DNA from 2 places in the Brevundimonas sp. M1A4_2e genome. Region 2 is predicted to be linked to the other one. Evidence: predicted binding sites of a transcription regulator. Region 2 holds the regulator's gene; the other holds the start of a gene.
What was found. The regulator HrcA, encoded in region 2, represses chaperone genes, less so after heat shock. The targets are predictions, from matches to a motif close to GTTAGCANTCNNNNNNNNNGANTGCTAAC.
Positions count from the first base shown of each region.

Region 1: the regulator HrcA is predicted to act here: its motif matches at 1,672-1,700, upstream of groES (co-chaperone GroES).

Region 1 covers NZ_JBKFAI010000003.1:404,540-411,906, forward strand. The annotation lists gene groL (chaperonin GroEL) at 1-1,277, opposite strand, end outside; gene groES (co-chaperone GroES) at 1,334-1,621, opposite strand; gene ACLBV5_RS08905 (hypothetical protein) at 1,862-2,326, shown strand; gene pgi (glucose-6-phosphate isomerase) at 2,410-4,020, opposite strand; gene ACLBV5_RS08915 (hypothetical protein) at 4,187-4,663, shown strand; gene ACLBV5_RS08920 (thioredoxin family protein) at 4,811-5,485, opposite strand; gene ACLBV5_RS08925 (protein-disulfide reductase DsbD family protein) at 5,508-7,367, opposite strand, start outside.
Region 2 covers NZ_JBKFAI010000003.1:229,435-236,801, reverse strand. The annotation lists gene pnp (polyribonucleotide nucleotidyltransferase) at 1-1,190, shown strand, start outside; gene ACLBV5_RS08070 (hypothetical protein) at 1,458-1,826, opposite strand; gene rph (ribonuclease PH) at 1,895-2,620, opposite strand; gene hrcA (heat-inducible transcriptional repressor HrcA) at 2,736-3,830, shown strand; gene grpE (nucleotide exchange factor GrpE) at 3,827-4,441, shown strand; gene ACLBV5_RS08050 (dienelactone hydrolase family protein) at 4,556-5,461, opposite strand; gene ACLBV5_RS08045 (alpha-ketoglutarate-dependent dioxygenase AlkB) at 5,535-6,185, opposite strand; gene dnaK (molecular chaperone DnaK) at 6,471-7,367, shown strand, end outside.

The DNA of each region.
Region 1 (7,367 bases), 180 kb from region 2:
AGCACCTTGGAGGCCTTCAGCAGGGCCACGCCGCCGCCCGGGACGATGCCTTCGTCGGCAGCGGCTCGGGTTGCGTTCAGGGCGTCGTCGACGCGGTCCTTCTTCTCCTTGACCTCGACCTCGGTCGAGCCGCCGACGCGCAGGACGGCGACGCCGCCGGCCAGCTTGGCCAGGCGCTCTTGCAGCTTCTCACGGTCGTAGTCCGAGGTGGTGTCCTCGATCTGACGCTTGATCTGGCCGACGCGGGCTTCGATGCCGTCCTTCTCGCCAGCGCCTTCGACGATGGTGGTGTCGTCCTTGGTGATCTGGACCTTCTTGGCCTTGCCGAGCATGTCGAGCGTGACCGTCTCAAGCTTGATGCCGAGGTCTTCCGAGATGACCTGGCCGCCCGTCAGGATGGCGATGTCTTCCAGCATGGCCTTGCGGCGGTCGCCGAAGCCCGGAGCCTTGACGGCGGCGACGCGCAGGCCGCCGCGCAGCTTGTTGACGACCAGGGTCGCCAGGGCTTCGCCTTCGATGTCCTCGGCGATGATCAGCAGGGGGCGGCCCGACTGAACCACGGCTTCCAGCACCGGCAGCATCGGCTGCAGCGAGGTCAGCTTCTTCTCGTGGAGCAGGATGAGCGGCTCCTCGAGGACGGCCTCCATCTTGTCCGGGTTGGTGATGAAGTAGGGCGACAGGTAGCCGCGGTCGAACTGCATGCCCTCGACGATGTCGACGGTGGTTTCGGCGGTCTTGGCTTCTTCGACGGTGATGACGCCTTCGTTGCCGACCTTGGCCATGGCCTGGGCGATCAGGTCGCCGATTTCAGCGTCGCCGTTGGCCGAGATGGTGCCGACCTGGGCGATTTCCGAGTTGTTGGAGACCGGCTTGGAGTTCGACTTGACCTCTTCCAGCACCGCTTCGACAGCCTTGTCGATGCCGCGCTTCAGATCCATCGGGTTCATGCCGGCGGCCACGGCCTTCAGGCCTTCCTGGACGATGGCCTGGGCCAGGACCGTGGCGGTGGTGGTGCCGTCGCCCGCCTTGTCGTTCGCCTTGGAGGCGACTTCGCGGATCATCTGGGCGCCCATGTTCTCGAAGGCGTCTTCCAGCTCGATTTCCTTGGCCACCGAGACGCCGTCCTTGGTCGAGCGCGGGGCGCCGAACGACTTCTGGATCACGACGTGGCGGCCCTTCGGCCCCAGGGTCACCTTGACGGCGTCAGCCAGGATGTTGACGCCCTTGAGCATCTTGTCGCGGGCGTCGGTGTTGAACTTTACGATTTTAGCGGCCATGCGGGCTGCTCCTATCTAGATGTTTTTACGCGAGAAACCGGAAACCAGGACGCGTCTTACGACAGCACGCCCAGGACGTCGGTTTCCTTCATGATGATCAGGTCTTCGCCGTCGATCTTCACTTCGCTGCCCGACCACTTGCCGAACAGGACGCGGTCGCCGGCCTTCAGCTCCAGGGCGACGAACTTGCCGTCTTCGTCACGGACGCCCGGGCCCACGGCGACGACTTCGCCTTCCTGGGGCTTTTCCTTGGCGGTGTCGGGGATGATGATCCCGCCCTTGGTCTTGGATTCTTCTTCAACGCGCTTGACCAGCACGCGGTCGCCGAGCGGACGAAACGCCATCTGAGTAACTCCCGTTAGGATGTTGGTTTCAGCCCTCGGAGCCCGCGACTTTTGGCAGTCGCCCTCCCCGAGTGCTAACGACCCGGGAGTTAGGCAGGGGAGCCGCAGGCGTCAAGGGCGAGGCGGCGCCAAATTAGGCGCCTGGATGAAGCGAAAATGAACGGAGGCCCCTGGGGTCGTTCAGACAGGCTTCGCTAAAAAGGACACAACGGATCAACCGGCTTTCGAAAGGAGCCCGCCATGAAGACCCTGTTCAAGATCGGCGCCGGCGCTATCGCCCCTGCTCTGGTTGTGACGATGCTGGCCACGACCCCGGCCGCCGCGCAGAATTATCGTGACCGCGATCGCGACAACACCGGCCGTGACGCCGTTCTGGGCGCCGTGGTCGGCGGCGTCGCCGGCGCGCTGATCGGCCAGGGCGATGGACGCTATGTCGCGGGGGGCGCGCTAGCCGGCGCGGCCCTGGGCGCGGCCTCGAACCGCGGCGACGGCTGTGAATATTACCGCGGCGGCCGCTGCTACCGGAACCAGGGCCATTGGGAGCGTGAGCACGGCATCAATAGCCGCGACGGCTATTATAACGATCGCTATGAACGCAATAACGGTCGCTATTACCGCGATGGCCGCTACTGGAGGAACCACGGCGAGTGGCGCAGCTACCAGAACCGCCGCGATCGCGACTACCGCTACGACCGCCGTTGGTAAGCGGACGGCGCGCTAAGGAAAGGCCCGGTCTCGCGACCGGGCCTTTTTGCGTTGAGAGACGCCGTCCTTGGCCCTGTGCGCGATCAGCGCGCGGGCGCCAGCCGGCCCAGCAGGGCGGCCGTCGACGGGTCCAGATCAGCCGACGGCGCGCCGCTGGCGACGTCTTTCAACAGGGCCTTGGCCAGAACCTTGCCCAGTTCCACGCCCCACTGATCGAAGCTGTTGATGTCCCAGATCACGCCCTCGACGAAGGTCTTGTGTTCATAAAGGGCGATCAGGGCGCCCAGGGCCTGCGGCGTTAGCCGCTCCATCACAACGGTCGTCGACGGGCGGTTTCCGGGGAAGGTCTTGTGCGGCGCCAGGCGGTAGGCCTCTGCTTCCGAGGCGCCCGAGGCGATCAGTTCAGCATGCGCCTCAGCCTCGCTCTTGCCCAGCATCAGGGCCTGGGCCTGGGCCAGGGCGTTGGCCCACAGGGCGGTCGCCGATGCTTTCTCGCAGGTGCGACGGACGACGATGAAGTCGATAGGAACGACCTGCGGTCCCTGATGCAGCTGCTGGAAGAAGGCGTGCTGGCCGTTGGAGCCGGGTTCGCCGAAAACGACGGGACAGGTCTGGCGCCCGGCGGCCGATCCGTCGCGGCGCACCTGTTTTCCGTTCGACTCCATCTCCAACTGCTGCAGGAAGGCGGGCAGGCGGCGCAGGGCGTGGGCGTAGGGCGCGACGCTGCGGGCCCCGCGATGCAGGCCGTCGACATTGTAGATCTCGGCCAGCGCCAGCAGCACCGGCGCATTCTTCTCTAGCGGGGCCTCGAGGAAGTGGCGGTCCATCTCGGCGGCGCCGTCCAGAAACGCCTGAAACACCTCCCACCCCAGGGCGATGACGCACGACAGGCTGACCGCCGACCACAGGGAATAGCGACCGCCGACCCAGTCCCGGAACGCGAAGGTGCGGCCGCAGCCGAAGGCCTGCGCCTTTTCCGGCGCGGCGGTGACGCCGATGAAGTGTTTGGCCAGCCCCTCGGCCGGCAGGGAGGCCGCCAGCCACGCCTTGGCGGCCTCGGCGTTGGTCAAGGTTTCTTGGGTGGTGAAGGTCTTGGAGACGACGACGACTAGGGTGGTTTCCGGGTCCAGCCCGACCAGGGCCTCGGCCATGTCGCGCGGGTCGATGTTGGCGACGAAGCGCAGGTCGATGTCCGGGTCCAGCGGACGCAGGGCGTCCCAGATCAGGCGCGGCCCCAGGTCCGAGCCGCCGATGCCGATATGAAGCACCGTCTCGAACCGGCGTCCCGTGGCGCCTGTCTCATTTCCGCACCGCAAAGCTTGGGCGTAGGTCTTCATTTCGGCGCGCACCGCCTCGACCTCGGCCGACACCGGCTCGCCCAGCGCATGGAATGACGCGCCGTCCGGCGCCCGCAGGGCCGGATGCAACACCGCCCGCCCTTCGGTCAGGTTCACGGCCTCGCCCGCGAACAGGGCGGCGCGGCGCCCCTCGACGTCGCAGGCCCGCGCCAGCGCCAGGGCGGCTTCGAACCCGGTCCGGGACCAGCTCTGCTTGGAAAGGTCCAGGTGCAGGCCTGCCGCGTCCAGCGTCATCCGCGATAGCCGGTCGGGGTCGGCGGCGAACTGGTCCTGGATGCGGCACTGCGCGTCCTGACGGGCGGCGGCCTCCAGTTCAGTCCAGGCGACATGCGGCATCTTGGTCTCCCATAGGGGGCCGTGTTCGGAAGCGATCCGCGCTCTGGCCCAGGGTTTGCAGGCTCTGCTTTACGGCTCAGGCCGAGAAGAGTTCAATCCGAGATGGGGTCAAGCTGGATTTCCAGCCGGAAGCCGATTGTCCCCGGTCCTTTGTGAAAGGCACGCCATGTCCTGCGGAATAGCCCTCGCCGTCGCCCTGATGCTGGCCGATCCCGCCGTCGCCGAAGCCGCCGCCCTGCCGCCCGCCGCCCCCGCGGCTCCGGTGTCGGTGGCGCAGGAGCCTCTGTTCGCCGATCTGGTCGCCCGTTCGGGCGCGCTGAAGTCGATCGTCGACGGCTGGATGGCCTCGGGCGAGGCGGACCGCTCGGGCTTCTTCACCGGCGCGGCCTGGGCGGCGTTCAAGGGGCAGGCGGCGGACCTGGCCCAGCGCGACATGCAGGGTCACCTGATCCTCAAGGAACGCGGCACGGACAACGACCTGAAGTGCATCCTGCGCGGCATCTCAGAAGACATTCCGCTGAAGGTCGCCGCGCTGGAGAGCGCCGCCGACGCTTCGGCCCGCAAGCTGGCGCTGGACGAGCTGTCCTACCTGCTGAACGACAATGTCGAGGTCATCACTTCGCCGCCACAGCCCCAGGCGTAGCCTCTGGCTGTGGCTTGATGTTTGGGCCTACCGCGCTTCGCGCTGCTTGAGGCCGGTTTTTGGGCCTACCGCGCGTCGCGCTGCTTGAGGCCGGTTTTTGGGCCTACCGCGCGTCGCGCTGCTTGAGGCCAAGTTGGAGAGGGGCGATCACCCCTCGACTGTCTCCGGGTATTTGATGGCGCAGCCGTAGGGCGCGGCATAAGCGGTCTGGACCGGGCGTCCGGCCTTGGCGTCGGCCAGGGCGGCGCGGACGAAGTTGTTGGCGCCGTTCAGGTCCTCGACCTTGTTGGTCGGCCGGTCGTCGATGCCGCCGACGTAGATCAGCCGCCCGTCCGGGTCGATGATGCGCATGTCGGGCGTGGTCTTGGCGTCATAGCGCTTGCCGACCTCGCCGGTCGGATCGAGCAGCAGATGGGTGAAGGCGGCCTTGTGCTTGGCCTTCCAGGCTTGCGCCTCCTCGCCCTCGACGAAGCCCTGCGTGCCCGGCGCCGAGGAGATGATGGTCAGCCAGACCACCCCGTCGGCCGTCGCCTCGCGCTGCAGGGCCTGCATGGCGCCGGTGTAATGCTTCTTCACGAAGGGACAGCCTTCGTTGGTCCACTCCAGAACTACCGTCTTGCCGCGGAAGTCGGCCAGGGACCGCTGCTGCCCCTGCGCGTCGACCAGGGTGAAGGCGGGGGCCATTTCGCCGGGGCCCGGCGCCTCGGTGGCTTCCGGCGCGGCGGCGGCGTTCTCAGTGCGTTCGGGCGATGCGGCAGGCGGCTGCTGGCAGGCGGCGAGCAGCAGAAGCGAGGCGGAAGCGGCGGTCAGCAGGCGGAACATGGCGGTCTCCCCAGAGATGAAATCAGTCGATGGCGTCCTTCAGCGCGTCGATGACGACGCCTTCGGTCAGAAGTTGCGGCAGGATGCGCGGCTGGGCCCGGCCCGGCGCATAGACCAGATACAGCGGCACGCCCGAACGGCCGTGGCGCTGCAGTTCGGCGGTGATGGCGTCGTCGCGCCGCGTCCAGTCGCCGACCAGATAGACGGCGTGGGCCTGTTCCAGCGCCTGCGCCGTGCGGGCCGAGGACAGGGCCGTGCTTTCGTTGACCTTGCAGGTCACGCACCAGTCGGCGGTGAAGTTGACCAGAACCGGACGCCCTTCGGCGAGGGCGCCCTGAACCGCCTGCTCGGACCAGGGCTGAGACGACAGGCGCGAGGCGGCGGCGCTCTCAGAGGAAGCGGCGGGGGCCTTGCCCGCCAGCACGCCCAGGCCCAGCGCCGCGATCGCGGCCAGCAGAGCGCCGATAGCGGGCGCCCGGTCCTTGCCCGGCGCGGCTTGCGTCCGGCCATAGAGCCACAGCGCCAGCGCCAGCATCAGGCCGGCGCCAAACAACAGCGCGAGCGCGTCGGCGGTCTGGCGGCCGTAGACCCAGGCCAGCCACAGGGCGGCGCCGTACATGGGGAAGGCCAGCAGGTTGCGCAGAGTCTCCATCCACGGCCCCGGCTTGGGCAGGCGGGCCAGCAGGCGCGGATTGAGGCTAATCAGCACATAGGGCAGGGCCAGTCCCAGCCCCAGCATCAGGAAGATCGCCAGCGCCATCGGCCAGGGCATGAACAAGGCGGCGCCCAGGGCGAAGGCCATGAAGGGGGCGGTGCAGGGGGCGGCCACGACCACGGCCAACACGCCGGTGAAGAAGGCGCCCGCGACGCCGGGCAGGCGCGACAGCGGGCCGTGCCCGGCGCCCTGCAGTCCGGCGCCGATGTGGAAGACGCCCGACAGGTTCAGCGCCACCGCCAGCATCAGCAGGGCCAGCGCGGCCACCACGCCCGGCGACTGCAGTTGGAAGCCCCAGCCCAGCGCCTGGCCGCCCGCGCGCAGGGCCAGCAGGGCGCTCGCCAGCACCAGGAAGGTCGCCAGCACGCCGGCCAGGAAGGCCAGGCCGTCGCGGCGCGCCTCGGCTGGGTCATGGGCGGCGCGGCTGAGCGAGGCCGCCTTCATCGCCAGTATGGGGAAGACGCAGGGCATCAGATTCAGGATCAGCCCGCCCAGCAGGGCGAACAGGGCCGCCTTGGCGAAGTCGGGCAGGGCGGGGGCGGCGGCTGTCTGCGCGCCCTCGCCGTCGCCGATCGCGCCGTCGCCTGTGACGCCGGTGAGGGCGGCACCCGGCTCGGCCGTGATCTCCCAGGCGCCCAGATCGGTGGACAGGACGCCGCTGATCGGTCCCTTCAGCCCATTGGACGTCAGGCCGCGCCCGGCGGCGACGGTCACGGTCAGGCCCTGCGGCCCGCGCTCGCCCGACTGGGCGGCGGCGTGGTCGATCACCCCGCCCTCGAACGGATGGAAATAGGCCCACTTGGGCGCGGCGCCCGCCAACGGGCCGCCGCTGGCCGTCAGCACCAGATGGCCGTCGGCCAGGGCGACGCGCGCTTCGATCCCGGCGGGACGCGGAGCGGCGGCGACCACGTCCTGGATCGCCTGACCGAAGCGCGGGTCCAGCGGCGCCGCGCCCTCGCGCACCGGCAGGTCCAGCGCCAAATCAAGGTCTTCGGGCACGCACATCTCGTCGCTGCAGACGTAGAAGTGGGCGGTGACGCGCAAGGGAAGGCTGCGGCCCGGCGCGGCGTCGGCCGGAATCTCGATCGGGACGGGCAGGAAGACGGCGCCGGAATAGCCGTAGTTCATCAGGCTCTGCAGCCGCTGACGCTCGGGCAGGGGCCACAG
Region 2 (7,367 bases):
AAACGCAAGCTCTGGTCGTCGCCACGCTCGGCACCGGCGAGGACGAGCAGTACATCGACAGCCTGACGGGCACCTACAAGGAGTCCTTCCTGCTGCACTACAATTTCCCGCCCTATTCGGTCGGTGAAGCGGGCCGCATGGGCTCGCCGGGCCGTCGCGAAATCGGTCACGGCAAGCTGGCCTGGCGCGCCATCCGCCCGATGCTGCCGTCGCGCGAAGACTTCCCCTACACCATCCGCCTGGTGTCGGAGATCACCGAGTCCAACGGCTCGTCCTCGATGGCCACGGTCTGCGGTTCGTCGCTAGCCCTGATGGACGCCGGCGTGCCGCTGGTCCGTCCGGTCTCGGGCATCGCCATGGGTCTGATCCTGGAGCCGTCGGGCGAGTTCGCCATCCTGTCGGACATCCTGGGTGACGAAGACCACCTGGGCGACATGGACTTCAAGGTCGCGGGCACCTCGGAAGGCATCACCAGCCTTCAGATGGACATCAAGGTCGCCGGCATCACCAAGGAGATCATGCAGCAGGCCCTGACGCAGGCTTCGGCCGGCCGTCTGCACATCCTTGAGGAAATGTCCAAGGCGATGGAGGCCCCGCGCGCCGAGCTGGGCGAGTTCGCGCCCAAGATCGAATCCATCAAGATCGCGGTCGATAAGATCCGCGAAGTGATCGGTTCGGGCGGCAAGGTCATCCGCGAAATCGTCGAGAAGACCGGCGCCAAGGTCGACATCGGCGATGACGGCACCATCAAGATCGCCGCCAACGAGCAGGAGAAGATCGAAGCCGCCAAGGCCTGGATCCAGTCCATCGCCTCGGAGCCGGAAGTCGGCACGATCTACACCGGCAAGGTCGTGAAGGTCGTCGACTTCGGCGCCTTCGTGAACTTCTTCGGCGCCAAGGACGGCCTGGTCCACGTGTCCCAGATCGCTCTGGAGCGCGTCGCCAACCCGGCCGACGTCCTGTCGGAAGGCCAGGAGGTCAAGGTCAAGTTCCTGGGCTTCGACGATCGCGGCAAGACCAAGCTGTCGATGAAGGTCGTCGATCAGGAAACCGGCGAGGACATCACCGACAAGATCAACGCCGAGCGCGCTGAGCGCGGCGAAGCTCCGCTGTCGGAAGACACCGGCGGGCGTCCCAAGCGTGACGGCGACCGCAACGGCGGCGACCGCGGCCGTCGCCGTCGCGACTAAGCCTCGGCGTCATTGCTGAAGTAAGAAGGCCCCGGCGGATCGCTCCGCCGGGGTTTTCTTTTTGGGCGCTATCGCTCGCCGCGCGACGGCTCCCTGCTTGAGCGCGCCTTCTCCCTCCCCTTCATGGGGAGGGTGGCTGAGGCCGCGAGGCCGAAGCCGGGTCGGGGCGGCTTGGCAAATCAACCGCCGAGGCCAGGACCACCTGGCCCTCCCCACCCGGTCTCCGCTTCGCTTCGACCACCCTCCCCATGAAGGGGAGGGAGAAGATCAGCTCTTGCACTCTTTCGGCGCGGTTTCGCCGTCGCGGGTCCACATCGCGCAACTGCGGTCGATCTCGCCCTGGATCAGGTCGCAGGGGTTGGCGGCGTTGCAGGGCGGGCGCGTGGCGGGGCTGACGGCGACGCAGCGCTGGACCAGCCGGGCCGAAGCCGCTTCGCCCAGGGTCTCGCGGCAGGGGCGATCGTCGATGGGTACGCGCTGGGGCGCCATGTCCGGGCCTTCGGGCGGGCGGACTTCGGGTTCGCGGGCCGGGGAGGGCGCTGGCGTCGGCGCCGACGTGGCCGGTTCGGGGCGCGGCTGGCAGGCGATCAGAAGCCCGCTCAGGGACAGGCAGGCCAGAAGAGACAGTCGGGGCATGTGCGGACTTTCGGATCGGGGTTCGCCTTGGCAACGACGATGACCCCGATCCGGCTCCGCGAAAAGTCTTATCGGCGGGCGGCTTCGACGGCGGCGCGCTGCAGGGCGAACAGCTCGGCGCAGCCGATTTCCGCCAGTTCGAACAGGCGGTCGAACTCCGCCCGGCTGAAGCCGCGCTTCTCGCCGGTGGCCTGAATCTCGACGATCTGGCCCGCCCCGGTCAGGACGAAGTTGCTGTCGGCCTCGGCGGTGGAGTCTTCCTCATAGTCGAGGTCCAGCACCGGAAGATCCTTGAACACGCCGCAGGACACGGCCGCCACCTGATCCAGGATCGGGTCGGTCGTCAGCACGCCCTCGTCCTTGAGGTAGTTGAGCGCCGAGGCCATCGCCACCCAGGCGCCGGTGATGGAGGCGGTGCGGGTGCCGCCGTCGGCCTGGATCACGTCGCAGTCGATCAGCACCTGACGCTCGCCCAGCGCCTTCAGGTCGACCACGGCGCGCAAGGAGCGGCCGATCAGGCGCTGGATCTCCTGGGTGCGGCCCGACTGCTTGCCGGCGGCGGCTTCGCGGCGGCCGCGCGTGTGGGTGGAGCGCGGCAGCATGCCGTACTCGGCCGTGACCCAGCCCTGGCCGCTGTTGCGCATCCAGCCCGGCACCTTCTCCTCGATCGAGGCCGTCACCAGCACCTTGGTATGGCCGAAGGAGACGAGGCAGGAGCCCTCGGCGTAGCGGTTGACGCCGGTTTCCAGCGTGACGGTGCGGAGTTGTTCGGGGGTGCGTTCGGACGGGCGCATGGGAATTCCTTGGAAGCGGGATGGCGCGTGCTTATCCTGAAACCATGAGCCTGTCCCGCCCTGACCTGTTTGCGGCGCCCGCCCCGTCCGTTCCGGCGGGACGGAGGGCGCCGACATGAGCCTGCTTTACCCCTCGCCCGGTCTGGCGACGCTGGATGCGCGGGCGCGCGACATCTTCCGCCGGGTGGTCGAGACCTATCTGGAGACGGGCGAGCCGGTGGGGTCGCACACCCTGGCGCGCGCCGGGCTGGACCTGTCGCCCGCCTCGATCCGCAACACTATGCAGGCGTTGACGCAGGCCGGGCTGCTGGCCTCGCCGCACGCATCGGCCGGGCGGGCGCCGACCCATGCGGGCCTGCGGCTGTTCGTGGACGGCCTGTTGGAAGTCGGCGACATCGGTCAGGAGGAGCGGCGCGAGATCGACGCCCGCCTGGCGGTGCTGGGCGCCAAGGGCGGCGGCCGCAATGTCGAGGAGGCGCTGGATGCGGCCTCATCCCTGCTGTCGGGTCTGGCGGGCGGAGCGGGCATCGTCGCCAGCCCGGTGCGCGAGGCGGGGGTGCGCCATGTCGAGTTCGTGGCCCTGGGCGGCGGGCAGGCGCTGGCGGTGCTGGTCGCCGACGACGGGGTGGTCGAGAACCGGCTGATGAATCTGGCGCCCGGCGTCACGCCCTCGACCCTGCAGGAGGCGTCCAACTTCCTCAGCGCCCGGTTGAAGGGCCGTCCGCTGGCCGAGGCCCGGCACGAGATGAAGGCCGAGATGGAGGCCGCCCGGCGCGATCTGGACGCCGCCGCCGCCCGTCTGGTCGAAGACGGGCTGGCCGCCTGGAGCGGCGGCGCAGGCGGCGCGGGCCACGACCGCAACCTGATCGTGCGCGGGCGCGGCAACCTGTTGCAGGACGCCCGCGCGGCCGAGGATCTGGAGCGGGTGCGCGTCCTGTTCGACGATCTGGAGCAGAAGGAACAGCTGATCGGCCTGCTGGACGACGTCGGCGCGGCCCAGGGCGTGCGCATCTATATCGGCGCGGAAACGCGACTCTTTTCGCTTTCGGGTTCCGCCGTGATCGCGGCGCCCTATATGTCGGGCCGGCAGCGGGTGCTGGGCGCCATCGGCGTCATCGGGCCCGCGCGGTTGAACTACGCCCGTGTCATACCGTTGGTGGACTATACCGCCCGGGTGCTGGGCCGGATTCTGGACGGACAAGAGACGTGAACGACATCAACGACGAGACCCGGGACCAACTCGAGCAGGACATCCACGAAGGCGAAGCTGCGCCTGAAGGCGATGAAAACGCCGTGGTCGACGCCCTGATCGCCGAGCGCGATCAGTGGAAGGACCGCGCCCTGCGCGCCGTGGCCGATGCCGAGAACACCAAGCGCCGCGCCGAGACGCAGCAGAACGACGCGCGCGCCTACGCCATCCAGCGCTTCGCCAAGGATCTGCTGGGCGTGGCCGATACGCTGGAGCGCGGTCTGGCGGCGGCGCCCAAGGACGCCGAAGGCCCGACGGCGGCCATGGTGACGGGGTTGGAGCTGACGCAGAAATCCCTGCTGTCGGCCTTTGAGGCCAACGGCCTGACCCGCGTCGATCCGGCGCCGGGCGACGCCTTCGACCCGCACCTGCATCAGGCGATGATGGAGCAGCCGTCGGACACCGTGCCGGGCGGCGCCGTCATCCAGACGCTGCAGCCGGGCTACGCCCTGTTCGGCCGCACCGTGCGCGCGGCCATGGTCGTGGTCGCGGCCAAGGGCTCCGGCCCGGCGACGGGCGGCGCCTATGCCGATCCGAACACGACCGGCGGGAATTTCGACGCCAAGGCCTGAGGCTTTCGCGCGTTGATATGACGACGGCCCGGCGCAGACGCGTCGGGCCGTTTTTATACGCCTGCGAAATAAACCGCTCATCTCGGCGGACGCCGGGATGAGCGGGCGGAGAGGTCAGCCCTTCAATTTCGAATCGAACAGTTCGAGCAGTCGCCGCCAGCCGTCCTTGGCGTCCGCCTCGCGGTAAGAGGCGCGGTAGTCGGCGTGGAAGCCGTGCGGGGCGTCGTCATAGAGGACGATCTGGCTGTCGGTCCGCCCTGCGGCCTTCAGCGCCTCGTTCATCGCCCTGACCGTGTCGTTGGGAATGCCGCTGTCCTGGGCGCCGTAAAGGCCCAGCACCGGCGCCTTGAGTTCGCCCGCCAGGTCGATGGGCCAGGGGCGGCCCGTCGCCTTCTGGTCGTCGCTCGCATTGGCGGCGGGCGACAGGCGGCCGTACCAGGCGACCCCGGCGTCCAGCGTCGGGAAGCGGGCCACCGCCTGCCACACCACCTTGCCGCCCCAGCAGAAGCCGGTGATGCCGACCTTGTCGGCCTTGGCCCAGGACTGGGCGCCGATCCAGTCCAGGGTGGCGCTGATGTCGCCCATCACCTGATCGTAGCTGGCGGCGGCGACGATGCGCTGGATCGCCTGCATGTCGCTGAGCGGGGCCGGGTCCTGGACGCGCACGAAGAAGGCGGGCGCCACGGCGGCGTAGCCCGCCTTGGCTAGGCGGCGGCAGACATCGCGGATGTATTCGTGCACGCCGAAAATCTCGGACACGACGATGACGACGGGGAAGGGGCCGGCGCCTTCGGGCCGGGCGACATAGGCGGGCAGGCTGAAGCCGTCGGGCGCCGGATAGGCTGCGTCCTGCGTGACCAGCCCCGCCGCGTCGGTGGCGATCGGCTGGGCCGACTGGCTAAGGGCGGCGGGGGCGTAGGCGGCGAAGAACAGCCCGCCGGCGGTCGCCACGCCCAGGCTGCGGCGGCTGGGGGCGATCTGGTCGGGGCTCAGGCCCTCGGGCCGGGTGATCAGGGTCATCGCGGGTCTCCGGTCGGCGCTGTGGAAGCGGCGACAGTGCCTCGGCTTTCCCTCCGCCGTCGAGTCTTTCCGTCTAGCCCGCGACCCGGAGCGTCAGATTGATCCGCCCGCCGTCGGGCAGCAGTCGCGAAGAGCCCGCCAGAAGCCGGTCGATCCCGTGGCGCGCCAGCCTTGCAGGTCCGGTCAGGGCGCAGACGTCGCCGGAGGCCAGGCGCACCGTGCTGGTGGCGCCGCCCTTTCCGGTTTCGTCGGGGGCCGGACCGATGCGGAACACCGCCGTATCGCCCAGAGAGACCGACAGCACCGGCGCAGTGAGGTCGCGTTCGTCCTTGTCCTGATGCAGACCCATCTTCGCCTCGCCCTGATAGAGGTTGACCAGGCAGGCGTCGGGCGGGTCGGGCCAGCCCGTCAGGGCGTCCCACAGGTCCAGCAGGCGGGCCGGGATGGCGGGCCAGGGTGCCCCCGTCATGGGATGGGTCGGCTGATAGCGATAGCCCTGACGGTCCGACACCCAGCCCACAGCGCCGAAGTTGCTCATCCGCACCGAAAAGGGCCGCCCGCCGGGCGTTGTCGGCCGGTAGAGGGGCGCCGCGTCCAGCCCTGCCTGCACCTGAGCCAGCAGCTCGCCTTGCGCCGCCGCGTCTAGCAGGCCAGGCCACAGCCGAAAGCCGGGCAGGGCGGTCGGGGTTTCGGGAAGCGCTGGGGGCGGGATTTGCGAGGTCATCGGCCGAATTTAGCGGCGCGATGCGTCCTTGTCCGCCATAAGGCGCGGAATCTGCCCCTAACCGCACAGAAGGCCTTGCGGGCCCTGCGGACTTTCCCATATCCGAGCCAATCCGGCGATAACCCCCTTTTCGTTAGGGGTTTGTCCGCCGACCTCGTCCACCGTCGCACTGGGCCTCGCGTCCGGCGCGGCATGATTTCAAAAGCCCATCAGGGGGCGGTCACGCGCGGCGCTTGATCCAAGGCCGCCGCATCGCCCGCCGCAAGGAGTGAAAAAGACAAGCCCATGGCCAAGATCATCGGCATCGACCTCGGCACGACCAACTCGTGCGTCGCCGTCATGGACGGCAAGAACCCCAAGGTCATCGAAAACGCCGAAGGCGCCCGCACCACCCCGTCGGTGGTCGCCATCCAGGACGGCGGCGAAATCCTCGTCGGCCAGCCGGCGCGCCGTCAGGCGGTTACCAACCCCGCCAACACCTTCTTCGCCATCAAGCGCCTGATCGGCCGCAATTTTGATGACCCGGTGGTGGCCAAGGACAAGGGCATGGTGCCCTTTGAGATCGTCAAGGGCCCGACCGGCGACGCCTGGGTCCAGGCCCACGGCAAGGACTATTCGCCCCAGCAGGTTTCGGCCTTCACCCTGGGCAAGATGAAGGAGGCCGCCGAGGCCTATCTGGGCGAGAAGGTCACCCAGGCCGTCATCACCGTTCCCGCCTATTTCAACGACGCCCAGCGTCAGGCGACCAAGGACGCCGGCAAGATCGCCGGTCTGGAAGTCCTGCGCATCATCAACGAGCCGACGGCGGCGGCCCTGGCCTATGGCCTGGAGAAGAACGACGGCCAGAAGATCGCCGTATACGACCTGGGCGGCGGCACCTTCGACGTCTCGATCCTGGAGATCGGCGACGGCGTGTTCGAGGTGAAGTCGACCAACGGCGACACCTTCCTGGGCGGCGAAGACTTCGACATGCGTCTGGTCGACTACCTGGCCGACGAGTTCAAGAAGGAGCAGGGCGTCGACCTGCGCTCGGACAAGCTGGCCCTGCAGCGCCTGAAGGAAGAGGCCGAAAAGGCCAAGAAGGAGCTTTCCTCGACGACCCAGTACGAGGTCAACCTGCCGTTCATCACCATGAACCAGTCGGGCCCGCTGCACCTGAACATCAAGCTGTCGCGCGCCAAG